DNA from 3 places in the Variovorax sp. V35 genome. Region 2 is predicted to be linked to each of the others. Evidence: predicted binding sites of a transcription regulator. Region 2 holds the regulator's gene; each other region holds the start of a gene.
What was found. The regulator sigma-54, encoded in region 2, starts transcription at its own class of promoters, with help from an activator protein. The targets are predictions, from matches to a motif close to TGGCANGNAANCTGCTTT.
Positions count from the first base shown of each region.

Region 1: ACAM42_RS23400 (ammonium transporter) is a predicted target of sigma-54. The motif match lies at 5,226-5,243, and genes of this name have one in related genera.
Region 3: ACAM42_RS01345 (TorF family putative porin) is a predicted target of sigma-54. The motif match lies at 7,840-7,857, and genes of this name have one in related genera.

Region 1 covers NZ_AP028666.1:5,101,817-5,111,327, forward strand. The annotation lists gene ACAM42_RS23375 (peptidoglycan DD-metalloendopeptidase family protein) at 1-640, shown strand, start outside; gene ACAM42_RS23380 (hypothetical protein) at 689-1,564, shown strand; gene ACAM42_RS23385 (restriction endonuclease) at 1,694-2,545, shown strand; gene ACAM42_RS23390 (hypothetical protein) at 2,560-2,886, shown strand; gene ACAM42_RS23395 (succinylglutamate desuccinylase/aspartoacylase family protein) at 2,904-3,839, opposite strand; gene ACAM42_RS23400 (ammonium transporter) at 3,953-5,155, opposite strand; gene ACAM42_RS23405 (LytTR family DNA-binding domain-containing protein) at 5,329-6,270, opposite strand; gene ACAM42_RS23410 (acyltransferase family protein) at 6,417-7,685, shown strand; gene ACAM42_RS23415 (PaaI family thioesterase) at 7,603-8,049, opposite strand; gene ACAM42_RS23420 (DUF4139 domain-containing protein) at 8,287-9,511, shown strand, end outside.
Region 2 covers NZ_AP028666.1:579,751-589,261, forward strand. The annotation lists gene ACAM42_RS02665 (LysR family transcriptional regulator) at 36-962, shown strand; gene ACAM42_RS02670 (DUF2214 family protein) at 1,028-1,480, shown strand; gene ACAM42_RS02675 (hypothetical protein) at 1,566-1,931, opposite strand; gene argS (arginine--tRNA ligase) at 2,064-3,749, shown strand; gene ACAM42_RS02685 (SPOR domain-containing protein) at 3,764-4,534, shown strand; gene ACAM42_RS02690 (thiol:disulfide interchange protein DsbA/DsbL) at 4,691-5,335, shown strand; gene lptA (lipopolysaccharide transport periplasmic protein LptA) at 5,457-6,176, shown strand; gene lptB (LPS export ABC transporter ATP-binding protein) at 6,173-6,967, shown strand; gene rpoN (RNA polymerase factor sigma-54) at 6,985-8,574, shown strand; gene ACAM42_RS02710 (phospholipase D family protein) at 8,585-9,511, shown strand, end outside.
Region 3 covers NZ_AP028666.1:289,543-299,053, reverse strand. The annotation lists gene ACAM42_RS01375 (FAD-linked oxidase C-terminal domain-containing protein) at 1-1,225, opposite strand, end outside; gene ACAM42_RS01370 (L-lactate permease) at 1,240-2,901, opposite strand; gene ACAM42_RS01365 (LysR substrate-binding domain-containing protein) at 3,017-3,904, opposite strand; gene ACAM42_RS01360 (SMP-30/gluconolactonase/LRE family protein) at 3,923-4,852, opposite strand; gene ACAM42_RS01355 (ammonium transporter) at 5,058-6,491, opposite strand; gene glnK (P-II family nitrogen regulator) at 6,521-6,859, opposite strand; gene ACAM42_RS01345 (TorF family putative porin) at 6,930-7,796, opposite strand; gene ACAM42_RS01340 (YifB family Mg chelatase-like AAA ATPase) at 8,014-9,511, shown strand, end outside.

The DNA of each region.
Region 1 (9,511 bases), 2.8 Mb from region 2:
CGAATGGACCGCGCTGGTCGGCATTCCGCTCGCCACCCCACCGGGCGAAGCCAGCATCAGCGTGCGCGCCGAGGGCAAGCCCGAACGCCAGATCGCCTACACCATCGCCCCGAAGCAGTACCGCGAACAACGCCTGACAGTGGCGCCGCGCACAGTCGACCTGTCGCCCGAAGACGAAGCGCGCTACACCAAGGAACGCGATCACCTGACCGGCGTGATGGCCACGCTCTCCGACCTGCGCCCCGACGCCGCGCTGCAGATGCGCGTGCCCGTGCCGGGCCGCCGCTCCAGCTCGTTCGGCCTGCGCCGTGTGTTCAACGGCCAGTCGCGCAATCCGCACAGCGGCATGGACATCGCGGCCGGCACCGGCACGCCCGTGCGCGCGCCGCTGGCCGGCAAGGTGATCGACACCGGCGACTACTTCTTCAACGGCGGCACCGTCTGGGTCGACCACGGCGGCGGCCTGCTGACGATGTACTGCCACCTGAGCCGCTGGGACGTGAAGGTGGGCGATGTGCTCAAGGCCGGTGACCCGTTGGCCGCGGTGGGCGCGACGGGACGGGTGACCGGGCCGCACTTGCATTGGGGGGTGATGCTGAACCGGACGATGGTGGACCCGGCGTTGTTCGTTGCCAGTTGAGTTGCGCGCGTGGGAACGAGCCCTCACGAGCCTCGGGGATCGCGGCGCATGACCGTCCGGACGAAATCCTTCCTCATCTGGCTTTCCGTCGTCCCTGTGCTCTCGGCCCTGTGCGTCCTTGGCCTGAACCTGTTGCCGTTGTGGTTCGTGTACCTCTTGCCCTATGCGATCGGGGTGGCCTTGCTGATGATCCTCGTGGCGATCGTGGCCGCAGGCGGTGCGACCAAGAGTCTCGGCGCGAGCTTTGGGGGCCTCGCTGCTGGCGTCGTGCTGGTGTTCGTCGCCTACGACATCGTCAAAACCGCTGATCGAGCGGATTGGAACGCTTCATACAACGAATTCCGGCAGTTCAGCCAAGTCGTGGCACGCGGGGATCGAAAGGCCACAGCAGCGGCCCTCGACGATCTCAGGCGCTTCACGCCGGCCGAAGCGCTCTGCATCCTCGGTTCCGAGAGCGGGACCGGCGGCTCAGGCTATCTCATGCCCGAGGGCCCGGACACGCAGCGCACCCGCCAGGGAAATCGCTACTTCATCTCGACGCCGCGACTTTTCGAGGTGGCCGAGATCCTCGTTTCGACGCAGCCTGCTCAGCGCGAAACGCAGGTGGCCCTTTACGACATGCTGCGGGACTTGCACCGGCGCGGCGACCCCGCGGCATTTCCGCACTGGGAACAGCTCTGGCTGCGCACAAAAGCCGCCACGGGCGGCACGGCCGGCTGGCACTTCGACGGCGCCCGTCTGAGATGGCCATCCGAGCAGTGCGGGGGAGACGACGACACGCACCTGGCCGACCTGGTCAAGGAGATCAACAAGCCACCCGAAACACCGGCAGAGTCCCGTGCCCACGAGTCCAGCAGTTCGCAAGCGCGGCAAGCCGCAGACAACGCGCTTCGCGACGCTCAGAACACCGCGGTCGCACGGTGAAGACCCAGGCGCCCGCCCCGGCTTATAAAGAGATCTTTCGAGGAGCGAGGCAAGCGACCGATGGCAAGACAGACAAGAGCCGAGCGCCGACGCGAGCGGGCGCGACAGGAACTGGCCGGCAAGGCCTGGATGGCGATCTTCGTCGGCATCCTGCTGCTGGTGGTCGCTCCCGCCTTCCTGAAAGGGCCGATCGTGGGCACGCTGGGGCCTGCGCTCCGGCCTGCCGGTTGGGTCGCACTGGCGGTCGGGGCCGTGCTGCTGGGCCTGCACTACGTCGTCCGTCGTCAAGCCGCCCCTGTGGAGATCGAGCCCACGGCAGTTCGCGCTCCCGCACGCCCCGCGCCCGCCTCGACAGCCGAGCGTCGCGAGCCCGTGCTGTCGCCCTCGCCATCGACAGCACCCCATGCGGGCCAGGAATCGCAGTGGAGCCCCGCCGTGCTCCACGCCATCGAATGGCGTCGCTTCGAGGCCTTGTGCGAAGCGCTCTACGCACAAGCCGGCTTCACCACGCGCAGCCAATCGCATGGCGCGGACGGCGGTGTCGATATCTGGCTTCAGTCCAGGCATAGTGACGTGCCCCGCATCGTCCAATGCAAGCATTGGCAGAGCAAAGCCGTGGGCGTGAAGGAGATGCGGGAGTTCTTCGGCGTGATGGCTTCGCACCAATTGAAGAGCGGCACCTACGTGACGAGCTCGACCTTCTCGGCGGAAGCGGCGGCATTTGCGAAGGCGAACGGCATCCACGCCCAGGACGGCGCGGCCCTGCTCAAGCTGATCGGCCAGCGCACGCCGGAACAACAAGCGGCACTGCTCGCCGTGGCCTACGAAGGCGAGTACTGGCGCCCCACCTGCGCGAGTTGCGGCACCAAGATGGTGGAAAAGCCATCGTCCAAGAACGACGGCAGCTTCTGGGGCTGCGCCAACTATCCGAAGTGCCGAGGCCGGACGATCCCGAAGTCGAAGACATCCGCGACGGTCTAGCCGGGAAGCGAGCCATGGCCCATCCACCGATGTTCACCGAAGCCTGCCTCGACACCTCGTTCGCACGCACCAGCGAACGCCGCGAAGCCCTCGCCTTGCTCAACACCCGCCTGCACCCCGTCCTGCAGAAAATCGTCGCCGCCGAAGTCGCCTCGGGCAACCGCGTCAATGGCGTCGGCATCGACTGGCCCGACCCGGGCTCGGTGCACGTGACGATGGGCAAACATTTCGGCGACCGCCACGCCAGCGCAGACGCCGCGTTCAGCCTCTGCAACGACCCGCACTACTGGCATGCCGACTACAGCACCGCGGACAAACCACGGCACCTGCTGATCTGCTGAACTGAGGGACGTCGGCCTCAGAGCGGCCTGGTCAGGTACACCGCCTCGCGCCCCACGATCGTTCGCTGCGCGGGCATGAAGATCGTGCAGTCGTCGCACGGCGCGCGGATTTCGTCGGGGCCGTTGGTGGCGATCAGTTCGCCCTTGGCAAAGGTCTCGAAGCCGATCAGCGGGCGCACGAAGGCGAAGTCTTCCGACTTGATGACGTGCGTCTGGAGCAGCTCGAAGCGACGCTGCTCGCCGGGCGCGGGCACGGCCGGGTCCTTGTCGATGAGGCCGAAGTGCGCCAGGAAGTCGAGCGAGATGGCGGTGGCCAGCTCGGAGGCCGAGCGCAGGAAATGCTGGCCGCACTCGGCCACCAGCGCCACGCCCTTGCCGTCGGCCCGGCCATGCTGGCCGTGCTGGATCAGCGGCGTGCCCGAGCCCAGGCCGTCGGGCATCACCAGGTGCACCGACGGGCGGCCGATGGCCATGGCGGCCTCGGCGTTGCGGTCGAAGGCCGGGTACACCCAGAACGGGATCACGGGCTGGCTCGTGGAATGGATGTCGAGGATGTGGTCGGCCGCGCTCACCACCGGGCGCAGCTCGCGGGCGCGGCGCAGCTCGGGGCTGTCCTCGCTGCCGTCGAGCCATTCGGGCGACCACACGCGGTTGAGGTTGTGCACCAACTGGCGGCTGTCGAAAGGCAGCGCCTCGTTGAAGGACTCGTAGGCCGCCACGTTGGCAAAGCTGACGGTGAGCGTGCCGATCTTCGGGCGCACGCCGGTGTCGAGCAGGTGCGTGGCGGCGGTCATGCCGCAGATCTCGTTGCCGTGCGTCAGCGCGTTGATCAGCACATGCGGGCCGGGCTTGCCGGATTCGAAGCGGTGCACGTAGTCGATGCCGACGTTGCCCTCGCGGTAGGCGGACAGGTCGCGGGGGAGGACTTCGAGGGCGGGGGGAGATTGGGTCATGGGGTGGTGAACAGGTGGGATCGGAGGCCGCCGGCAAGTTTGCTACAGCTGGCAAATTCGTGCCGTGCGCCGCAAATCCCCGGATGCGGCTCATGTCCTGAGCCGCATCGCCCTCACCAATTCACTTCGCGCTCCGGCGTCGCCGAAATATGGTGGATCGACAGGTCCGCCCCGTCGTATTCCTCTTCCTGCGACAGCCGCAACCCCATCGTCGCCTTGAGCACGCCGTACACCACCGCGCCGCCGATCAGCGCCCAGACCACGCCAAGCAAGGTGCCGATGAGCTGCGCCCACAGGCTCACGCCGCCGATGCCGCCGAGCGCCTGCGTGCCGAAGATGCCGGCCGCGATGCCGCCCCAGGTGCCGCACAGGCCGTGCAGCGGCCACACGCCGAGCACGTCGTCGATCTTCCATTTGTTCTGGGTGCGCGTGAACATGAAGACGAAGATGGCGCCGGCCACGCCGCCCGCCACGAGCGCGCCCAGCGGGTGCATGAGGTCGGAGCCGGCGCACACGGCCACGAGGCCGGCGAGCGGGCCGTTGTAGACGAAGCCGGGATCGTTCTTGCCCATGGCCAGCGCCACCAGCGTGCCGCCGACCATCGCCATCAGCGAGTTGACGGCGACCAGGCCCGAGATCTTGTCGATGCTCTGCGCGCTCATCACGTTGAAGCCGAACCAGCCCACGCACAGCACCCACGCGCCCAGCGCCAGGAACGGGATGTTCGACGGCGGGTGCGCGCTCAGCGAGCCGTCGCCGCGGTAGCGGTTGCGGCGCGCGCCCAGCAGCAGCACGGCCGGCAGCGCGAGCCAGCCGCCCACGGCGTGCACGACGACCGAGCCGGCGAAGTCGTGGAACTCGTGGCCGGTGACCGAGGCGATCCAGCCCTGGATGCCGAAGGCCTTGTTCCAGGCGATGCCCTCGTACAGCGGGTAGACGAAGCCGACGATCACCGCGGTGGCGATCAGCTGCGGCCAGAACTTGGCGCGCTCGGCGATGCCGCCCGAGATGATGGCCGGGATGGCCGCCGCGAAGGTCAGCAGGAAGAAGAACTTCACCAGCTCGTAGCCGCTTCTTGCCGACAGTTCGGTGGCGCTGACGAAGAAATGCGTGCCGTAGGCCACACCGTAGCCCACCAGGAAGTACACGATGGTCGACACCGAGAAGTCGACCAGGATCTTGACCAGCGCATTGACCTGGTTCTTCTTGCGCACGGTGCCCAGTTCCAGGAAGGCAAAGCCGGCATGCATGGCCAGGACCATGATGGCGCCGAGAAGGATGAACAGCGCGTCAGCGCCCTGTTTGAGTGCGTCCATGAGAGCTTCTTGCAGGTTTTTGGTTTGATTTGGTGCGTCGCACCCGAACGGCTCGGGGCGCCGGCGCAAGAAAGCAAAAATGGTGCCTGATGGCTCTTTGATGGTGCGAAACGACCCAAGAATGGGCCGATTTCGCGGGGTGCGCACCGGATCGGAACGCGACGCCGCAGCGATCAGCCTGCGCCGCCGCGCAGCGCGTCGCGATACCGCCGGCTGCAGGGCACGGTCGTGCCGTCGTGCATGTGCAGCCGGGCGTCGCCGCCGTCGAGCGGCTCGATCTCCTTGATGCGGCCCAGGTTCACGGCGTGGCTGCGGTGCACGCGCACGAAGGTGGCGGGGTCGAGTTGGGTCAGGAAGTCGGTGAGCGTGGCGCGCAGCAGGTAGTCGTGGCCGTTGACGTGCAGGCCGACGTAGTTGCCTTCGGCCTGCAGCCAGTCGATGTCGGTGGCGGCGATGAGGAATTCGCGGCGCAGCTTGCGCACGAGGAAGCGTTCGGGGCGGGTCGGCGGCGGCGCAACGAGTGGGAGCAACTCCTGCATCGAGGGTTGGACTCCTTCCGGTTCCGCCGAAGTCTCTGGCACCGGCGCCACGCCCTCTTCCGGCGGATCGAGCACGCGCGCCTCGCCCTGCAGCCGCAGCATGAAGAGCCGGTAGGCCCACACGCCGAAGACCATCGTGGCGTAGACGCGCACGTCCTTCAGGTACTCGTAGCCCCATCGCCCCATGGCGCCGACGAAGTCGTAGGGCTCGCCGGCGGCCGCATACACCGCGGCACGCAGCCCGAACATCGCCGCGACGTGCGCCAGGCTCAGGAGCACGCTGGCCACCAGGTGCCCCGCAAGAAAGCGCACCCAGTGGTCGCGCGCCAGCGGCGACAGCCGGCGCTCCACGGCCACCAGCACCGGCACCAGGGCCAGCAGCGCGATGTGGCTCGACACCTCCCAGGTAATGACCTCCCAGTTCGCGCGCGGCACGGCGCGGCTGCGGGCGTCGATGAGCGCGACCACGGTGCTGATCGCGGCGTGCACCGTCATCAGCACGATCCAGAAGCCGACCTCGACGTACCGCCGGATCGGTTCGTAGCGCTCGTACAGGTTCTTGTGCGGCTCGCTCATGCGGGGATTCTCGCGAACCGGGGGCCGGATTTCGTCCCCGGGGGCCACCGTTCGTCACAAATCCGGGGCGATCCGTCCCGGCGAGGGTCCGTGGGGCGGGCGCGGGGACCACGATGACCGCCGTTTCTTCATTCCGGGAGCCCGCCATGCCCTCCGATTCCGTTTCAGCCCTCACGTCGCCGCGCCGCCACGACATCGACGCCCTGCGCGCCCTCGCCTTCCTGCTCGTCATCCTCTATCACGTGGGCATGTACTACGTGGCCGACTGGCCCTGGCACCTGAAGAGCCCGCATGCGGCCGACTGGCTGCCGTGGCCGATGCGGGTGCTTAACCTGTGGCGCATGGACTTGGTGTTTCTGATCTCGGGCGTGTCGCTCGGATTTTTGAGCCGGGGCCAGGGCACCTGGGGGCTGCTGCGCAGCCGGGGTCTGCGGTTGATGCTGCCGCTAGCCTTCGGCATGGCGGTGGTCGTGCCCTACCAGGCCTATGCCGAAGGCGTGGCGCGCGGGCTGGTGGCGCCGGGCTTCGGCACCTTCCTGCTGCGCTACCTGTCGATGGGCGCGCCGTGGCCCAAGGGCGCGTTCGCGGGGGCGGAGTTCGGCATCACCTGGAACCACCTCTGGTACCTGCCCTACCTGTTTCTCTACACGGCGCTGGTCGCGTTGACGCTGCCGCTGTGGCGCTCGGCGGCCGGGCAGTGGGTGCGGCGGCGCTTCAACGGGCTGCGGGGCTGGCAGCTGCTCGTGTTGCCCGCGCTGCCGCTCGTGGCGTGGACGGTGCTGCTGGCGCGGCACTTCCCGGCCACGCACAACCTGGTGTGGGACTTCCACCTGCACAGCATCTACTTCACCGTGTTCCTCTACGGCTACTGGATGGGCGTGGACACGGGCATCTGGCGCGAACTCGAACGGCTGCGCCGCGTGTCGCTGCTGCTGGCGGCGGCGGCGATCGGCGCGTTCATCGCGCTGCGCATCGGGGCCCTTGTTCCGCCCAAGGGGCTGCTGATGGACGTGCTGCGCAATGCCTACCTGTGGCTCGCGGTCGCCACCATCCTGGGGCACGGCCACCGCTACCTGAACCGCCCCTGGCCGTGGCTGCGCTGGGCCAACGAGTCGGTCTACCCCTGGTACATGCTGCACCAGACGCTGATCGTCGCGGGCGTGGCGCTGCTTGCACCGCTCGCGCTGGGCCCGGTATGGGAGCCGATGGCGCTGGTCGCCGTGACGATCGCCGGCTGCTGGCTGCTGACCGACGGGCTGATCCGCCGCATCGGCTGGCTGCGCCCGCTGTTCGGGCTGAAGCGCAAGCCCAGGGCCGAGCCTGCGGTGGTGCCTACGCCGCCTGCTTCGGCTTCGGCGTCGTCGACGCCTCGTCCACCGGCACCAGGATGGCGTTCGCCGTCGCCACGAGCTTGAGCTTGTCTTCGCCCTGACCTTCAGGCTGTGCGAACAGCTCGGCCCCGACGAACACCTGCTTGCGCCCCGCCTTCACCACGCGCCCGCGCGCCACGAAGGCCTCGCCGATGGCGGGCGAGATGCAGTTGATGGAGAAGTGCGAAGCCAGCACGCGGCCCGCCACGGTGGCGGCCGCGAAGCCGCTCACGGTGTCGAGCAGCGCGGCGATCATGCCCGCGTGCAGGAAGCCGGTGTACTGGCCCATGTCTTCTTCGCGCCATTTCATGCGCAGTTCGGCCTGCCCGTCGGCGGCCTGGGTGACGTCGAAGCCGGCCCAGCGGTTGAAGGCGGCCGAACGGTTGATGGCCTGGATCGTGTCGAGCATGGGGGTGTCCTTTCAGAGTGAATCAATGGAGGGAAGGCGAGACCCACTCTAGGAAGCGGAGCCGCCGCGCACCGTCTCTTGGGTGACCGGTTCGCCGCCGGCAGATGCCTGCGCGACAGCGGCGCGCCCGCGTCACACCGGCGTCATGAAAAAAACTTTGCGACGCCTTAACCCCGTTCGCCCGCCCCGTCCGTAGAAGCGGAGATTCGTCACCGACTTTCTTCCGGAAGGCTTTCCATGCACACACCGTTCTCCGCCCGTCCTCTCCTGCGTGCCACCGCCCTCGCCGCCCTCTGGCTGACCGCGGGCGCGGGCGCCCATGCACAGCTGCAGGCCGATGCCTCGCGCATCACGCAGGTGAAGGTCTACCCCGGCAGCGCCACGGTGGAGCGCGTGGCGCGCGTCGCGGCGGGCAGCCGCTCGGTCACCTTCGCCTGCCTGCCGGCCGGGCTCGACGTGCAGAGCCTGCAGGTGTCGGCCGGCGCGGCGGTGCGCGTGGGCGAGACCTCGGTGCTCAGCGAGGCGCGCGAGCTCTCGGCCAACTGCGCCACCAGCGCGCTCGACGGCCGCATCCGCGAACTCGAAGACCGCAAGGCCGCGTTGCAGGCCGAGACCGATGCGCTGGGCATGGTCACGGGTTATCTCAAGGGGCTGTCGGGCGGCGAGTCGGGCCCCGGCGCGCGCGCGCCGATGGACGCGCGCAACCTCGCGGCCATGACCGACGCGATGCGCCGTTCGGGCCAGGACGCGCTGCTCAAGCAGCACCAGATCCAGCGCCAGCAGACCGACCTCGACCGCCAGCTCAAGCCGCTGCTGGCCGAGCGCGGCCGCACGCAGGGCCAGGGCGCGCAGGTGACGGCCGTCACCGTCACGCTGGCCGCCAGTGCCGACGCCGACGTGAAGCTCAGCTACCAGGTCAACGGTCCGGGCTGGACGCCCAGCTACCGCGCGCTGCTCGACACCACGACGCGCAAGGTGCGCATCGAACGCCAGGCGCTGGTGGCGCAGGCCACGGGCGAGGACTGGCGCGGCGTGAAGCTGGTGCTGTCCACCGGCCAGCCGCGCCGCGAGACCACGGGGCGCATGCCGAGCGCGTGGCGCATCGGCATCGAACCGCCGCCGCGCGCGAATGCCGAGGCGGCGTACATGGCCTCACCGATGCCTGCCGCCGCCCCGGCCGCCATTGCCGCCGACCGCAAGATGGCCATGGAGCGCGTGCGCGAGCCGCTGTTCGACGTGAGCGTGTTCGACAACAGCTTCGCCACCGAATTTGCCGTGCCGCAAAGCATCGACGTGCCTTCCAACGGCCAGCGCGTGACCCTGGCGCTGGGCCAGCATGAAGACACGGCGCAGCTCGCCGCGCGCACCAGCCCGCGCGTGGACCCGAGCGCCTTCCTGGTCGCCGAGATGGCGCAGCCCGCGGGCGTGTGGCCGGCCGGCCCGATGCAGCTGTACCGCGACG
Region 2 (9,511 bases):
GAGAAGGCGGTGGCGGGCGATATAGTTCCCGCGCCATGGACCGCCTCAAGCAGCTCGAATCCTTTGTCTCGGTCGCGACCCGCGGCAGCCTCACCGCGGCGGCCAAGGCGGAAGGCGTGGCGCCCGCGATCATGGGCCGGCGCATCGACGCGCTCGAAGAACGCCTGGGCGTCAAGCTGCTGGTGCGCACCACGCGCCGCATCGCGCTCACGCACGAAGGCAGCGCCTTTCTCGAAGACTGCCAGCGCCTCCTGACCGAGTTCGCGAACGCCGAGGCCAGCGTGAGCGCCGGCGGCGTGAAGGCCAGCGGCCACCTGCGCGTGACCGCGCCGGCCGGCTTCGGCCGCCGCCACGTCGCGCCGCTGGTGCCGCGCTTTCATGCGCTGCATCCCGAAGTGACGATCTCGCTGAACCTCAGCGACCGCGTGGTCGACGTCACGGGCGAGAGCTTCGACTGCGCCGTGCGCGTGGGCGACCTGCCCGACTCGTCGCTGGTGAGCGTGCGCCTGGCCGACAACCGCCGCCGCTGCGTCGCCACGCCCGAGTTCCTGCGCCGCCACGGCGCGCCCAAGCACCCCGGCGAGCTGTCGCGCTTTGCCTGTCTCACGCTGTCGAGCGACGCCTCGCAGACGCGCGGCTGGGCCTTTCGCATTACCAGCGAGGAGGGCGTGCAGGAGCTCATCCACCTGCGCCCCAGCGGCCCGCTCGATTGTTCCGACGGCCAGGTGCTGCACGACTGGTGCCTGGCGGGCCACGGCATCGCCTGGCGCAGCACCTGGGAGGTCGAGGCCGAGATCGACGCCGGCCTGCTCGTGCCCCTGCTCGACGACTTCGCCGCGCCGCCCAACGGCATCTATGCGGTGTTCACAGGCACCAAGCACCTGCCGCTGCGCGTGCGACTGTGGCTTGATTTCCTCAAAGCGCAGTACGGGCAGCCGGAATTCTGGGGCGGGCGGTCCTGAAATCGTGACCGGGCGGCACAATGCTTTTTGCATTTGCTTGCAACCCCCGATGAAGAAAGTTTCCGATGACCCTCGAAGCCATCCTCGCCTACCTGCATCTGTTGGCCATCCTCACGATGGTCGTGTTCATCTCCAGTGAAGCCGCGCTGTGCCGCGTGCAATGGCTCAATGCCGCCGTGGTCGAGCGGCTGGCCAAGGTCGACATGGTCTACGGCATCGCCGCCATCGCGGTGCTGGCCACCGGCATCGCACGCACCTGGTGGGGCGTGAAGGGCACGGCCTGGTACTGGACCAACCCTCTGCTGCACGTGAAGCTCACGCTGTTCATCATCGTGGGCGTGCTGTCGATCTTCCCGACGCTGACCTATTTCCGCTGGCGCAAGACGCTGCGCGCCACGGGCAAGCTGCCCGCGGAGGCCGACATCCTGAAGACGCGCAAGCTGGTGATGATCCAGGCGCACCTGATCGCGCTGATCCCGCTGGTGGCGGTGTTCCTGGCGCGCGGCTTCGGCAAGTAACCAACACAAAAGACAAAAGAAAAGGCCCGCATGAGCGGGCCCTTCGGGAGTAACAAATGTCAGCGCCACACGGCGCCGCGCCGGATCAGGCCTTGGCCGCGTCGGCTTCGCACTTCTTCATGAAGCTGTTCTTGGCGGCACCGGCCAGGGCCTTGCCGTTCTTGTCGACCGCCTTGGCGGCGCAGGCGGGTCCGGCGGCGGCCTTGGTGCACTTCTTCATGAAGCTGTTCTTGGCGGCGCCGGCCAGGGGCTTGCCGTTCTTGTCGATGGCCTTGGCATCGCAGCTGGCGCCACCGGCGGGTGCGGCCGCGGCGGCAGGGGCTGCCGCAGGTGCGGCGGCGGCGGCGGGGGCCACGACCGGGGCGGGTGCCTTGTCCTGCGCGTAGGCGCTGAACGACAGGCAGGCGCCGAGCGCGACGGTGGAGGCGACCAGGGAAAGGAGCTTCTTCATGGTGGATATGTCCTTGCAAGGTTGGGTTGTGACAGACGCCCCGCCTCGGGGCCGACCATCCTAACGGGCGACATCGCCCATCGGATGACGATCGTTAACTGGGTCCGGGTTTGCCCCCGGTAAAATTCACAGATGCTATTGGTCAAACAGGAGCTGCTCGCGGCGCTCGCGAACACGCTCGAAACCCTCTCTCCCGGCGCCGGCGCCAAAGCCGCGTTCGAGTCGCCCAAGGTGGCGGCGCACGGCGATTTCGCCAGCACCGCTGCCATGCAGCTCGCCAAGCCGCTGGGGCGCAAGCCCCGCGAACTCGCCGAGGAACTGAGCGCTGCGCTGCTCGCCACCCCCGCTTTCGGCCAATGGGTCGAGGCCATCGAGATCGCCGGCCCCGGCTTCCTCAACATCCGCCTGAAGGCCGCCGCCAAGCAGCAGATCGTGCGCGAGGTGCTGGCCGCCGGCGAAGGCTTCGGCCAGCAGCCCGCCACCGGCGAAAAGGTGCTGGTCGAGTTCGTGTCGGCCAACCCGACCGGTCCGCTGCACGTCGGCCACGGCCGCCAGGCCGCGCTGGGCGACGCCATCTGCAACCTGCAGGCCTCGCAGGGCCAGAGTGTGTGGCGCGAGTTCTATTACAACGACGCCGGCGTGCAGATCCAGACGCTGGCCAACAGCACCCAGCTGCGCGCCAAGGGCTTCAAGCCCGGCGACCCCGAGTGGCCCAGCGGCGAAAAAGCCCCGGCCTACAACGGCGACTACATCGCCGACATCGCCGAGGACTTCAAGGCCAAGAAGACCGTCAAGTCGGACGACCGCGAGTACACCGCCAGCGGTGACATCGACGACCTGGACAGCATCCGCGAATTCGCCGTGGCCTACCTGCGCCGCGAGCAGGACCTCGACCTGCAGGCCTTCCGCGTGCGCTTCGACAACTACTACCTCGAGTCCAGCCTTTACACCAGCGGCCGCGTCGAGGCGGCCGTGGCCAAGCTCGTGGCCGCCGGCAAGACCTACGAGCAGGACGGCGCGCTGTGGCTGAAGTCGACCGACTACGGCGACGACAAAGACCGCGTGATGAAGAAGAAGGACGGCACGTACACCTACTTCGTGCCCGATGTGGCGTACCACATCGCCAAGTGGGAGCGCGGTTTCCACAAGGTCGTGAACATCCAGGGCACCGACCACCACGGCACCATCGCGCGCGTGCGCGCCGGCCTGCAGGCCGCGGGCGAAGGCATTCCCGAGGGCTACCCCGATTACGTGCTGCACACCATGGTGCGCGTCATGAAGGGCGGCGAAGAGGTCAAGATCAGCAAGCGCGCCGGCAGCTACGTCACGCTGCGCGACCTGATCGAGTGGACCAGCACCGATGCCGTGCGCTTCTTCCTGCTCAGCCGCAAGCCCGACACCGAATACACCTTCGACGTCGACCTGGCGGTCACCAAGAACAACGACAACCCCGTGTACTACGTGCAGTACGCCCACGCGCGCATCTGCTCGGTGCTCGCGGCCTGGGGCGGCGACGTGGCCGCGCTCAAGGCGGTCGACCTGTCGCCGCTGGACAGCCCGGCGGCCCAGGCGCTGATGCTGCTGCTGGCCAAGTACCCGGCCATGCTGACGGCGGCGGCGAAGGATTTCGCCCCGCACGACGTGACTTTCTACCTGCGCGAACTCGCGGCCAGCTACCACAGCTACTACGATGCCGAGCGCATCCTGGTGGACGACGAGCCGGTCAAGCTGGCGCGTCTCGCACTCGTCGCAGCGGCCGCGCAGGTGCTGCACAATGGCCTCGCGATCCTCGGCGTCAGTGCGCCGAGCAAGATGTGAATCACCCTCTGAACATGAAGAAGACAAGCAGACAACGCGGCAACATCGTCATCGGGCTGATCATCGGCCTGGTGCTCGGTCTGGGCGTCGCCCTGGGCATCGCGGTCTACGTCACCAAGGTGCCGATCCCGTTCGTCAACAAGACGCAACGCGGCGGTGCCGAGCAGGACGAAGCCGAAGCCCGCAAGAACCGCGACTGGGACCCGAACGCGCCGCTGGCCGGCAAGGCCGGCGCGCCCAAGCCGGCCGCCACGCCGCCGGCCGCCACGGCCACCGGCCCGGTGAACCCGATCACCGGCGCGCCCGCCACCGTGGCCCCCGGCACGCCGCCCGTCGCCACCGCGCCGGTCACCGCCCCGGCCCCCGTGGTGGTGGCGCCCAAGCCGACGCGCCCCGCGCCGGTGCCGGCCGAAGCCAACGCCCTGCCGCCGTCGAACGATCCGCTGGGCGACCTCGCCCGGGCCCGCGCAGGCGGCAGCAGCACGACCACCGCGTCCGCCGCGCCGAGCCACACGACCGCCGCCGCACCGTCGTCGTCGGGTGCCGATCCCTTCATGTACTTCGTGCAGGCTGGCGCCTTCCGCACCACCGACGACGCCGAGGCGCAGCGCGCCAAGCTGTCGCTCATGGGCGTCGAGGCCAAGGTCACCGAGCGCGAGCAGGCCGGTCGCACGGTCTACCGCGTGCGCGCGGGTCCGTTCAACAAGAAGGACGACGCCGACCGGCTCAAGGAACGGCTCGATGGCGGCGGTCTCGAATCGGCGCTGGTGCGCGTGCAGCGCTGACCCGTCAGCGCCTTTCTTGAACAGCCTTTAAGCTCTCGCCCGCGCGGCATCTGCCGCACTCGTTTGTCAATTCCAGCGCCTCGGTCGCGCCGTCCACGGGGAACTCCCGGCGGCGCGCCGGCTCTGTACTGCGGTACCCACAGGAGAACCTTTTCCATGAAACGTCGTGACTTTTCGCTGGCCGCCACTTCGATCGGGCTGCTTTCGCTGGCTGCCGTTCCGGCACACGCCCAGCGCGCCCCCAAGGCCGGCACCGATTTCCTCGTGCTCGACAAGCGCGTGCCCGTCGATGCACCCGCCGGCAAGGTCGAGGTGGTCGAGTTCTTCTCGTACAACTGCCCGCATTGCAACGACTTCGAGCCGTCGCTCGAAGCCTGGGTCAAGGCGGCCCCGAAGGAAGTGGCCTTCCGCCGCATCCCGGTGCCCTTCGTGGGCAACGACGTCGAAGCCAAGCAGCGCCTGTACTTCACGCTCGAAGCGATGGGCAAGCTGGACGAGTACCACTCGAAGGTGTTCGCCGCCATCCACGCGCAGCGCCAGAACCTGAACGGCGACGCCAACATCCAGGCCTGGGCCGAGCGTGCCGGCCTCGACGGCGCCAAGTTCAAGGAAACCTTTGCGTCCTTCGGCGTGGCCAGCAAGGCCCGCCGCGCGGCGCAGCAGACCGAGGCCTACAAGGTCGCCGGCGTGCCGGCCCTGGCCGTGGCGGGCCGCTGGTATGTGGACGGCGAAACCGCCGGCAGCATGTCCAAGGTGCTGCAGGTCGCGACCTTCCTCATCGGCGAAGCCAAGAAGGGCTGACCGACCCGGCGACCTGCTTTTTGGTCGAATGCAAGGCCCGCTTCGGCGGGCTTTTTCATTGGCGGCGGTGGGCAATTGCCATCCCACGCATACAATGTTTCAGAGCAAGTTTCGTGCCTTTATGACATTGCCCTCCATCCCCACATTCCCCACCCTTCGTCGCCTCGGCCGCCTGGCTTTCGGTGCGCTGTTGCTGGCCGGTGCCGCCTCGGGCGCCCTGGCCGAAACCGCCGACCGCACCAAGCCGATGAACATCGAGTCCGACTCGATGCGCTACGACGACCTGAAACAGACCAGCGTGTTCACCGGCAACGTGCTGGTCACGAAGGGCACGATCATCATCCGCGGCGCGCGGCTGGACGTGCGCCAGGACGCCGAGGGCTACCAGTACGGCGTGGTCACGGCGGCGCCCGGCAAGCTGGCCTATTACAAGCAGAAGCGCAACGCCGGCGACGAGTGGATCGAGGGCGAGTCGGAAGTCATCGAGTACGACAGCCGCGCCGACAACGTCAAGTTCATCCGCCGCGCCGTCATGCGCCGGCTGATCGGCGCCACGGCCAACGACGAGAGCAGCGGCGCGCTGATCGTCTACGACCAGAGCAACGACACCTACACCGTCAACGGCTCCCTCGTGCCGCCGAACGCCGGCGTCTCGGCGGGCGGCGGCGGTCGCGTCAAGGCCATCCTCACGCCGAAGGCCACGCCGGCCCCGGCGGCGCCCGGCTCCGCACCCGCGGCCGGTGGCAAGAAGCCCGCGGCCCCGGCACCCACTCCCGCGCCCGGCGCCGGGCTGCGTCCGAGCACCACGCTGGGCGGCCCCGAAGGGGAAGGGCGCAAGTGATCGAAACCGCAGGAACCCAGACCGCCGACGGCATTCCGGGCAGCCGCCTCGTGGCGCGCGGCCTCAAGAAGAGCTACGGCAGCCGCACGGTCGTGAAAGACGTCTCGCTCGACGTGCAAAAGGGCGAGGTCGTCGGACTGCTCGGCCCCAACGGCGCGGGCAAGACCACCTCGTTCTACATGATCGTCGGGCTGGTGCGCGCCGACGCCGGCGAGATCACCATCGACGGCGAGCCCATCGCCCACATGCCCATTCACCGCCGCGCGCGCATGGGCCTGAGCTACCTGCCGCAGGAAGCCTCGATCTTCCGCAAGCTCACGGTCGAGGAAAACGTGCGCGCCGTGCTCGAGCTGCAGCGCGAGCCCGACGCCAACGGCCGCATGGTGCCGTTGTCGAAGCAGGCCACCGAAGAGCGACTGGCCGACCTGCTGTCCGACCTGCGCGTGGACCACCTGCGCGATTCGCCCGCGCTCGCGCTGTCGGGCGGCGAGCGCCGCCGCGTCGAAATCGCGCGTGCGTTGGCCACACAGCCGCGCTTCATCCTGCTGGACGAGCCCTTCGCCGGCATCGACCCGATCGCCGTGATCGAGATCCAGCGGATCATCAGTTTCCTGAAAGAGCGCGGCATCGGCGTGCTCATCACCGACCACAACGTGCGTGAGACGCTGGGCATCTGCGATCACGCGTTCATCATCAGCGACGGGCACGTGCTGGCACAAGGCACACCCTCGGAGATCGTCGACAACGCCGAGGTACGCAGGGTGTACCTGGGCGAGCACTTCCGCATGTAAGGGCGGGGGCGGTTCCTATGAAGCAAGGGCTGTCCCTTCGCGTTTCGCAGCATCTGGCCTTGACGCCTCAGCTGCAGCAGTCGATCCGGCTTCTGCAGCTCTCCACGCTCGAACTGAGCCAGGAGGTGGAGCAGATGCTGGACGAGAACCCGTTCCTCGAGCGCACCGCGGAAGAAGCGGCGCGCGAGGAATTCGGGCTGGACACGGCCGACGCGCCGGTGCCGCGCGACGACGCGGGCGAGGGCGAGGCCGAGTTCACGCCGTCCGCCGCCAGCACGTCCTCCACCTCCAGCGACACCACCACCTCGACCCCCGACACCGACGGCCCCGCCGCCGAGATCGCCGAGCGCGAGCCCGACTGGGAAGGCGACGGCACCGTCGACATGGCGCCCGACGACAGCGAGTGGGGCAGCGACGCGCCCGCGCGCCAGAACAACCTGGGCGACGACGAGCGTGCCGACGCCACCGAACTCGCGCGCAGCCAGGAGTCGCTGCAGTCGTTCCTGCACCGCCAGGCGCTGAGCCTGCGGCTCAATGAAAACGACTGCGCCGCGCTGCGCTTCCTGATCGAGTCGCTCAACGACGACGGCTACCTCGAAGACTCGCTGCCCGCATTGGCCTCGGGCCTGGCGGGCGACGACAACGACCAGTTCGACGACCTCGTGCACCACTTCCAGGTGGCGCTGGGCCTGCTGCAGAGCCTGGAGCCGGTGGGCGTCGGCGCGCGCGACCTCGGCGAATGCCTGAGCATCCAGCTGAAGGCGCTTGCCAGCGAAGACGAGACCGAGGCCGAAGCGCTCATCCGCAAGACCGCCATCGCGATCTGCAAGCAGCCCATGGAGCTGCTCGCGCGGCGCGACTTCAAGCGCCTGGCCACGCTCACGCGCACCAACGAAGACCTGGTGCGCTCGGCGCTGCAGGTCATTGCGCGGCTCGAGCCCAAGCCGGGGCGCCGCTTTGTCGACGTCGAACGCAACATCGTCATTCCCGACGTGATCGTCACCAAGACCGGGCGCGGCACCAACGTGAAGTTCCGCGTCATGCTCAACCCCGAGGTCATGCCGCGCCTGCGCGTGCACGACATTTACGCCGGTGCGCTCAAGTCGCACAAGGGCGAGGGCAGCCAGGCGCTGTCGCAGCGGCTGCAGGAGGCGCGCTGGTTCATCAAGAACATCCAGCAGCGCTTCGACACCATCCTGCGCGTGAGCAACGCCATCGTCGAGCGCCAGAAGAGCTACTTCGTGCACGGCGAGCTGGCCATGCGCCCGCTGGTGCTGCGCGAGATCGCCGACGAGCTGGGCCTGCACGAGTCGACCATCTCGCGCGTGACCACCGCCAAGTACATGGCCACGCCCTTCGGCACGGTCGAGCTGAAGTACTTCTTCGGTTCGGCGCTGGGCACCGAGACCGGTGGCAATGCGTCGAGCACCGCGGTGCGCGCGCTGATCAAGCAGTTCGTGAGTTCCGAGAGCATCAAGAAGCCGCTGTCCGACAGCCAGATCTCCGAGATGCTGAAAGAGCAGGGCATCGAGTGCGCGCGCCGCACCGTCGCCAAGTACCGCGAAGCGCTGCGCATCGCACCGGCCAACCTGCGCAAGGCTCTGTAGAAAGCCCACGATGACCCGTCGCCTGCTGTCGCGCTGGGGGCATTGGGTTCTTGTTGTGGCTGCGGCGCTGCTGTTCGCCGGCTGCGCCACGCTGCCCGACGAGGCACCGCGCCCGCCCACCAAGGCCATCGCCGTCTCGGCCGACACCGCGCTCGGCAAGATCGCGCTGGCCTCGCAGCCCGACCCCGACCTCAGCGGCTTTCGCCTGATGCCTGGCGGCGACTTCGCCTTCGACACGCGGCTGCAGCTGGCGCGCCGCGCGCAGCGCACGCTCGACGTGCAGTACTACCAGATCGAGAACGACGAGACCGGCCGCTACCTGCTGCGCACTCTGCGCGATGCGGCCCAGCGCGGCGTGCGCGTGCGCCTGTTGATGGACGACCTGTACACGTCCGGCGAAGACGAGCTGCTGCTCGGCCTGGCCGCCACGCCGAACGTCGAGCTGCGCCTGTTCAACCCGTTCCCGGCGGGGCGCGGCAGCCTGCTCAAGCGCTTCACCGCGTCGCTGTTCGACTTCAGCCGCGTCAACCGCCGCATGCACAACAAGCTCTTCATCGCCGATGGCGCGATGGCGGTGGCGGGCGGGCGCAACATCGGCAACCAGTACTTCCGCCGCACCACCGGCCCGAACTTCATCGACCTCGACACCTTCGTGACGGGTGCGCTGATCCCGCGCCTGGGCGTGCTGTTCGACCAGTACTGGAACAGCCCGCACGTGCGCCCGATCGGCGCGGTCGTGCACACCGACCTGCCGCGCGAAGAGCTGCAGCGCCGCTTCGACGCCGCCACCGGCCCCGACACCACGCCGCCGCCGCCCAGGCCTGCGCCCAACGACCTGCTCGGCTACAGCCCGGTGGCCGACGACCTCGACGCCGGCAAGCTGGGCCTGATCTGGACCACCGCCGAGGCTTATGCCGATTCGCCCGACCGCGTGATC
Region 3 (9,511 bases), 290 kb from region 2:
GGTGCAGCTCGTCGGGGTCGTTGGCGTCGAACAGCACCAGCGGATGCAGGTTGCCGTCGCCCGCGTGGAACACGTTGCAGCAGCGCAGGTTGTATTTTTTCTCCATCTCCTGGATCGCCAGCAGGATGTCGGCGAGCCGCTTGCGCGGGATGGTCGAGTCCAGGCACATGTAGTCGGGGCTGATGCGGCCCGACGCCGGAAAGGCGTTCTTGCGGCCGCTCCAGAATTTCATGCGCTCGTCTTCGCTGGTGCTCACGGCGATGGCGGTGGCGCCGCAACCGCGCAGCACGTCGGTCATGCGGCCGATTTCTTCTTCGACCTCTTCGGGCGTGCCGTCCGACTCGCACAGCAGGATGGCGGCGGCGTCGAGGTCGTAGCCGGCGTGCACGAAGTCTTCGACGGCGGCGGTCATGGGCTTGTCCATCATCTCCAGGCCGGCCGGGATGATGCCCGCCGCGATCACCGCCGCGACCGCGTCGCCGGCTTTGCGCACGTCGTCGAAGCTGGCCATGATGCAGCGCGCCAGCTGCGGCTTGGGCACGAGCTTGACCGTGACCTCGGTGGTCACGGCCAGCATGCCTTCGCTGCCGATGGCCAATGCGAGCAGGTCGAGCCCCGGCGCATCGAGCGCCTCGCCGCCGAACTCGATGGGTTCGCCCTCGGCCGTGAAGCCGCGCACGCGCAGCACGTTGTGCAGCGTGAGGCCGTACTTCAGGCAGTGCACGCCGCCCGAGTTCTCGGCCACGTTGCCGCCGATGGTGCAGGCGATCTGGCTCGACGGGTCGGGCGCGTAGTAGAGGTTGAAGGGCGCGGCGGCTTCGCTGATGGCGAGGTTGCGCACGCCGCACTGCACGACGGCCGTGCGGCTCACGGGGTCGACCTTGAGGATGCGGTTGAACTTGGCCAGCGACAGCGTCACGCCCAGCGCGTGCGGCATGGCGCCGCCCGAGAGCCCGGTGCCGGCGCCGCGCGCCACCACCGGCACGGCCAGCGCATGGCAGGCGCGCAGCACGGCGGCCACCTGCGCCTCGGTCTCGGGCAGGGCCACCACCAGCGGGCGCTGGCGGTAGGCCGTGAGGCCGTCGCATTCGTAGGGCGTGGTGTCTTCGGCGTGCCAGATGAGCGCATGCGCGGGCAGGTGCGCCTGCAGCGCCCGCACCACCTGCGCCTGGCGCTCCGCCTTCGACAGCTGCGTGTGCTGGTCGGTCGTGACGGGAGCATTCATGGCGGGAACAACTTTCAGCGGACGACCATCAGGGTGAATGGCCACACATAGGCCTGCAGCGTCACGTACAGGCCGACCAGCGAGGCCAGCGCGATCGAGTGGAAGAACACGTAGCGCAGGATGTCGCCTTCGTGATTGAACCACCGCGTGGCGGTGGAGGCCACCACGATCGACTGGGCGTCGATCATCTTACCCATCACGCCGCCCGAGCTGTTGGCCGCGCCCATGAGGTTGGGCGCCAGGCCCAACTGCTCGGCCGCGACCTTCTGCATGCCGCCGAACAGCACGTTCGACGCGGTGTCGGAGCCCGTCATGGCCACGCCGATCCAGCCCATGAGCGTGCCGAAGAAGGGATAGAACACGCCGGTGTTGGCAAAGGCCAGGCCCAGCGTGGTGTCGGTGCCCGAGTAGCGCGTGAGCGTGCCCAGCGCGAGCATCAGCACGATGGTCATGAGCGAGTAGCGCACCATCCAGAGCGTGCGAAAAAAGGTGCGCACGATCTCGACCGGGTTGTACTTCATGAACAGCGCGCTCACGATCGCCGACAAGAGGATGCCGGTGCCCGTGGCCGACAGCAGGTTCAGCACGTACACCGCGCCTTCCTTGGTGGGCGCGGTGACCACCGGCGGCATCTTCTCGATCAGGTTGTGCAGCCCGCCCATCGGGAACGAGGGCGCGAAGACGCCATTGAGCGCGGTCTTCACCGCCGGCAGGCCCCAGATGAAGACGAACACCGAGAGGATCACCCAGGGCATCCACGCGCGCACCAGCGCTTCGCGGCTGTGCACGACGATGGCGGCCGGCGGCTTGGCCTCGTGCGCGCTCACGTCCTTGCCGCGCAGCGAGGGCGAGCGCCACACGTTCTTCGGCTGCCACACGCGCAGGAACAGCACCAGGCTGGCCATCGACACGATGGCCGCGATGATGTCGACCAGCTCGGGGCCGATGAAGTTCGACACCAGGTACTGCGGCACCGCGAACGACACCCCCGTGACCAGGATGGCCGGCCACACTTCCATCATCGCCTTGCGTCCGGCGAAGGCCCAGACCAGCCAGAACGGCACCAGCAGCGAGAAGAACGGCAGCTGGCGCCCGATCATCGCGGTGACTTCCATCAGGTCGTAGCCGTGCACCTTGGCCAGGGTGATCACCGGCGTGCCGAGCGCGCCGAAGGCCACCGGCGCCGTGTTGGCGATCAGCGAGAGGCCCGAGGCGGCCAGCGGCGAGAAGCCCAGGCCGATCAGGATGCCGGCCGTGACCGCCACCGGCGTGCCGAAGCCCGCCGCGCCCTCGAAGAACGCGCCGAAGCAGAAGGCGATCAGCAACAGCTGGATGCGGCGGTCTTCGGTGATGCCCGAGAGCGAGTCCTGCAGCACCTTGAAGCTGCCGTTCTGTTCGGCCAGCTGCTGCAGGAAGATGATGTTCAGCACGATCCAGCCGATCGGCAGCAGGCCCGTGAAGCCGCCGAAGAGCGCGGCGCGCCCGGCCATCTCGGCCGGCATGCCGTAGGCGAACACGGCGACGGCCAGCGCCGCCAGCAGGCCCAGGCCGGCGGCGATGTGGGCCTTGATGTGGAAGAAGCCGAGGCACGCAAGCATCACCACCACCGGGATCGCGGCGAGCGCGGTGGAAATGATCATGTTGCCGAACGGGTCGTAGATCTGCTGCCAGGTCATGCGTTGTCTCCGGGGAGGCTGTTGTTGTGCCCCGCACTCTAGGGAGATGCGCGCCGTCCGGATTGAAGGTTTTTTGCCCGGACCTTGATAAAAATTTGTCGGGCAGACCTGTCGGTCAGTGCAGCGTCTGAACGATCCAGTCGACGAAGGCCGCGCATTCCCAGCGCTCCAGCGTGCCCGGCTGCCAGCAGATGTAGTGGCGGTGCGGCGAGGGCACGGGCCGTTCCGACAGCGCCACCAGCCGGCCCGATTCGAACCAGGCGGCGCCCAGCTTCTGTCGCACCAGCGCCACGCCGAAGCCGCTGGCCGCCGCGTCGTAGACCAGGCCCAGGTCGTTGAACTGCGCGCCCAGGTGCGGCTCGGGCTGGTCGATGCCGCAGCTCGCGAACCAGGTGCCCCAGGGCTCGAGCGGGCTGCGGATCAGCCGCGCGCTGGCGATCTCGGCCGCGGTGCGAAAGCCGTCGAAGGGCCCGAACTCGTTCAGGTAGCTCGGGCTGCAGGCGGGCACCACGTCCTCGGCGATGAGCAGGCGGTGCTCGCAGTCGGCGTACGCGCCGATGCCGTAGCGCACCTGCAGGTCGGTCTGCTCGGCCGTAACGTCGAGCAGCGGGATCGACACATGCAGCGCCAGCTCGATGTCGGGGTAGATGTTGCGAAAGAGCTCCAGCCGCGGCATCAAAAACTGGCGGCTGAAGGTGGGCGTGACGGCCACGCTCAGGCGCGGTGCGCGCAGCGCCGCGTCACGGCTGCCGGGCGTGGCCTGCTGCAGCGCGGCCAGGCCGACGCGCACGTTCGCCAGGTAGGCCGCGCCGTCGGCCGTGAGGCTGAAGTCGCTGCGACCGAAGAGCTTGAAGCCCACGTGCGCCTCGAGCTGGCGGATGCGGTGGCTCACGGCGCTGGCCGTCACGCACAGCTCGTCGGCCGCGCGGCCCGCATGCCGCAGGCGCGCAACGGCCTCGAAGGTCAGCAGGCATTGGATCGGGGGGATGTGGTGCAGGGCCATCCTCGGCAGCGGCCCGACTCAGTCTTCGAAGAAATTCACCGGCAGGCCCGGCGTGTCGACGCGCATCGAGAGCACGGTGCCCGAGGCCGGGCGCTGCACCAGCTCGTCGGCCGGGCGGCCCTTGCGCCCGCTGGTGACGAACAGCGTGCGCAAATCGTCGCCGCCGAAGCAGGGCATGGTGGGGCACTGCACCGGCACCGCGATGGCGGCCACGCGCTCGCCCGTGGGCGCAAAGCGCAGCAGCTGCGCGCCTTCGAACATCGCGACCCAGTAGTGGCCGGCGGCGTCGACGGTGGCGCCGTCGGGACGGCCGTCGTAGTGCGTGGGCGTGCTGGGTACCCAGCCCGCGGGCTTGGGGTCGAACTGCTGGAACACGCGCGCATGCGAGAGCGTGTTGGCCTCGGCGTCCCAGTCCCAGGCGCGCACCACGTGCGCGGCGGTGTCGGCCCAGTACAGGGTGCGGTTGTCGGGCGAGAACGCCAGGCCGTTGGCGGTGGTGACGTGCTCCAGCATCGAGGTGATGGTGGGCGAGACGTCTCCGGGGCGTGCGTCGAAGCAGTAGAGCGCGGCGTTGGCGCGGTCCTTGGCCTCGTTGAGCGAGCCGGCCCAGAAGCGGCCGAGCGCGTCGCACTTGCCGTCGTTGAAGCGCATGGTGCGCACGTCGTGCTCCGCGCGCGCCATCGCGACGAGGCTGCCGCCCCATTCGCGGGCCCGGTAGATGCCGTCGCGCAGCGCGATCACGAGGCCGCCCGTGCGTGCCGGCGCCATGCAGCCGGGCTCGGTGGGCAAGGCCCATCGCTCGACCGTGGCCGTGGGCGAACCGATCTCGCCGCGCGTGCGCAGCACGGCGCGGCCCGGGATGTCGAGCCAGTAGAGCGCGCGTTCGTGCGGATGCCAGAACGGCGATTCACCCAGTTCGCAGAGGCTGTCTTCGATGGAGGTCCACATGGTGGGGCGATTGTGCCCCCGGCCACGCGGGCCGCGGGCAAAAAAAAGCCCGCTGACGCCGAAGCGCTCGCGGGCTGAACATCCAAAGGAGACTCGCCTGAAAAAACCGGGAGTGGTTGTTCTTCTTTGTATCGAAAAGGGTGGTGGTGGTCTTGGAGGAGCGGGGGCCGGCGCCGTGCCGGGCCACCCGCTGTCTGTGTGCGACTCAGCGGTTGTAGGCCGTTTCGCCGTGCGAGGAGATGTCGAGGCCTTCGCGCTCTTCTTCTTCCGACACACGCAGGCCGAGGGTCAGGTCGGCGATCTTGTAGGCGATGAAGGCGACCACGCCGGACCACACGATGGTGAACAGCACGCTCTTGACCTGGATCCAGACCTGCGCGCCCATCGAGAAGGTGTCGGGCGTCAGGCCGCCGGTGCCACCCAGGCCCTTGGCAGCGAACACGCCGGTCAGGATGGCACCCAGGATGCCGCCCACGCCGTGCACGCCGAACACGTCGAACGCGTCGTCCGCGCCGAGCATGCGCTTGAGGCCGCCCACGCCCCACAGGCAGATCAGGCCGGCCAGCAGGCCCATCACGATCGAGCCCATCGGGCCGACGAAACCGGCGGCGGGCGTGACGGCCACGAGGCCGGCCACGGCACCGGATGCGGCGCCCAGCATCGAGGCCTTGCCCTTGTGCAGGCTCTCACCCAGGATCCACGACAGGGCCGCGGCGGCGGTGGCGAGCACCGTGTTCACGAAGGCCAGGCCGGCGGCGGCGTTGGCCGCACCTGCCGAGCCGGCGTTGAAGCCGAACCAGCCGACCCACAGCAGCGAAGCGCCGACCATGGTGAGCGTGAGCGAGTGCGGCGTGAAGGCTTCCTTGCCGTAGCCCACGCGCTTGCCGACCATGTAGGCACCGACCAGGCCGGCGATACCGGCGTTGATGTGCACCACGGTGCCGCCGGCGAAGTCGAGCGCGCCGTCCTTGCCCAGCAGGCCGCCGCCCCACACGATGTGGGCCATGGGCACGTAGCTGAAGGTGAACCAGATCACCGAGAACAGCAGCACGGCCGAGAACTTGGCGCGTTCTGCAAAAGCGCCGACGATCAGCGCCACGGTGATGGCCGCGAAGGTGCCCTGGAAGGCGAAGAACACGTATTCGGGGATCGTGGTCAGCGCGCCGAAGGTCTCCTGCGTGATGCCCTTCATGAAGATCTTGTCGAAGCTTCCGAAGAAGTTGCCGTCGCCCGTGAAGGCCAGGCTGTAGCCGTAGATGGCCCACAGCAGGCTGATGAGCGAGAAGATCACGAAGACCTGCATCAGCACCGACAGCATGTTCTTGGAACGGCCCAGGCCGCCGTAGAACAGCGCCAGGCCGGGAATGGTCATCAGGATCACGAGCAGGGTCGAGGTGAGCATCCAGGCGGTGTCGCCGGAGTCGACCTTGGGCGCGGGGGCGGCGGCCGGTGCGGCGGGTGCAGCTTCGGCAGCAGCGGGTGCCGCAGCCGCTGCAGGCGCGGGCGCAGCCGCGGCAGGTGCAGCAGGTGCCGATGCAGCCGGTGCCTCAGGGGTGGCGGCGGGTGCCTGGGCCAGCGCCGAAGTACCGGCGACGAAGACGCTCAAACCGAGCGCAAGAGAGACAAGAAGTTTTTTCATAGTCGTTGTTCTTTCGGGCCAGGACTCGATCAGAGGGCTTCGCGGCCCGTTTCGCCGGTGCGGATGCGCACGACCTGCTCGAGGTTGTAGACAAAGATCTTGCCGTCGCCGATCTTCCCGGTGCGCGCGGCGCCTTCCACCGCCTCGATCACGCGGTCGACCAGCTCGTCGGAGATGGCCGCCTCGATCTTCACCTTGGGCAGGAAGTCGACCACGTACTCGGCGCCGCGGTACAGCTCGGTGTGGCCCTTCTGGCGACCGAAGCCCTTCACTTCCGTGACGGTGATGCCCTGCACGCCGATGGCCGAGAGCGCTTCGCGCACCTCGTCGAGCTTGAACGGTTTGATGATGGCTGTGACCAGCTTCATGATGAGTTGCTCCTTCTGGATGGATGAAAGGCGGCGCGGCAACGTGGGCCGCGCCTGGTTGTTGTGTCGATTACAGCGTCTTCGTCAGCGTGAGGATGAAGCGTGCCTTGTTGGGCGAGTAGTAGGTGGTGCCGAAGGTGCCGAAGTCGGGGATCTCGATGCCCGGGTAGGCCACGACCTGGTAGTTGGACTTCTTGTTGGCGCCCTGCACCGAGCCGGTGAGCGTCAGGCCGCTGCCGAAGTCGTAGGTGGCGCCGATGTTGTAGTCCACGTAGCTCTTGTAGCCCAGGCTGCGGATGTCGCTGGACATGTTGGTGAAGCCGACGGCGGCCTTGAGCGTGACCTTGGGCACGATCTCCTTGCTGTAGGCCAGGTTCAGGTAGCCGGTGTTGCGGCCCTTCAGGCCCGAGCCCGTCTTGGCGCCGGCGTAACCGAAGTAGTCCTTGGACACCGTGTGCGAGTACTTGGCCGTGAACGAGCCGAAGCTGTCGTTGGCGTAGGTGGCGCCCACGTACAGCTCGGTGGTGTTGCCCACCGAGTTGCCCGGGTAGATGTAGGTGAGCGCGCCCACGTCCATGTCGACCGGGCCGGCCTTGAACTTGTAGCCGCCGTACAGGTCGCTCTCGATGCTGTTGCCCTTGAGCCAGTTGACGCTGGAGTTCCAGTTGCCGATGTAGAAGCCGCTGTCGCCGAAGGCGTAGTCGAAGCCGCCCTGGATGGCGGGCTTGAAGCCCTTGGTCTTGGCGTAGTCGTTCTTGCCGATCATGTCCTGGTCCTGGCCGCGGAACTTGTAGTTCGTGGTCAGCGAGACATTGCCCGTGAGCAGGGGCGCGGGCGCCGGTGCGGCGGCGTCGGCGGCCTGGGCCATGGCGGCGCCCGAGGCGGTCAGTGCAGTGGCCAGAACGATCAACGCCTGGGCGGCGGTACGGTGCGTCATCAGGGAACTCCTCGCAAGTGTGTTGTTGGACCTGAGCACCCTCAAAGCAGGGAGCGTGCCAAACTGCACGAATACCGCCCCGGTCAGAGGGCGCAGGTGTCCGGCGATGAGCGCCAAATCGTTACAAGCCCTGTTTCCGGCAGTTGCACACGCTTGCACGCTGCACGGTCCTGGGCTTGCACGTCGCAGGCGCACCAACTTGGGGAGAGGGAGAAAAATGAGTCTGTCTTTGGTGCAAAGCCGCGCCTTGCTCGGCCTGGAGGCCGCCGCCGTCACGGTCGAGGTGCATCTGGCGAACGGCCTGCCGAGCTTCACGCTGGTCGGGCTGGCCGAGACCGAGGTCAAGGAGGCGCGCGAACGCGTGCGCTCGGCGATCCAGAACGCCGGGCTCGAATTTCCGACCAACAAGAAGATCGTGGTCAATCTGGCGCCCGCCGACCTGCCGAAGGACTCGGGCCGCTTCGACCTGCCCATCGCGCTGGGCATCCTCGCGGCCAGCGGGCAGATCGAGAACGCCCGCCTCGCCGGCCACGAGTTCGCCGGTGAGCTGTCGCTGTCGGGCGAACTGCGCCCCGTGCGCGGCGCGCTGGCGATGGCCGTGGCCACCTACACGCAAGGCACGGCCGTGCGGCTGGTGCTGCCCCTGGACAGCGCGCAAGAGGCCGCGCTGGTGCCCGGTGCGCAGGTGTACGGCGCCCGGCACCTGCTCGACGTGGTGCGCCAGTTCGTCGCCAGCGGCGGCGGGCCGGTCGACGCGAGCGACGACGGCTGGACCCACGTGCGCGCCGCGCCCGGCGACGGCGCCCCGCGCTATGCCGACCTGGCCGACGTCAAGGGCCACACCGGCGCCAAGCGCGCCCTCGAGATCGCCGCGGCCGGCGGCCACAGCCTGCTCATGGTGGGCGAGCCGGGCTCGGGCAAGTCGATGCTGGCGCACCGCTTCGCCGGCCTGCTGCCGCCGATGAACGTGGACGAGGCACTGGAAAGCGCGGCCATCGCCAGCCTCGACGGCCGGCTGGCGCCCGAGCGCTGGATGAGCCGCCCGACGGCCACGCCGCACCACACGGCGAGCGCGGTGGCGCTGGTGGGCGGCGGCTCGCCGCCCCGGCCGGGCGAGATCTCGCGCGCGCACCACGGCGTGCTGTTTCTCGACGAGTTCCCCGAGTTCACGCGCGCCGCACTCGAAGCCCTGCGCGAGCCGCTGGAGACCGGCACCATCACGATCACCCGCGCCGCCCGGCGCGCGGAGTTTCCGGCCCGCTTCCAGCTCATCGCCGCGATGAACCCCTGCCCCTGCGGCTACCTCGGCTCCACGCTCAAGCCCTGCCGCTGCACGCCCGAGCGCATCGCGCGCTACCAGGGCAAGCTCAGCGGCCCGCTGCTGGACCGCATCGACCTGCACATCGAGGTGGCGGCCGTGTCGGCGCCGCAGCTGCTCGACGCGCCGGCAGGCGAATCGACCGACAGCATCCGCGCGCGCGTGGTGGGCGCACGCGACCGCGCGCTGCAACGCCAGGGCCACGCGAACCAGGCGCTGCAGGGCCGCGCGATCGACACGCACGCCATGCTCGACGGCCCCGCCCGCCAGCTGCTGCAGCAGGCGGCCGCGCGGCTGGGCTGGTCGGCGCGCAGCACGCACCGCGCGCTGAAGGTGGCGCGCACCATCGCCGACCTCGCGGGGCAGGACGCGGTGCAGGCCGCGCATGTGGCGGAGG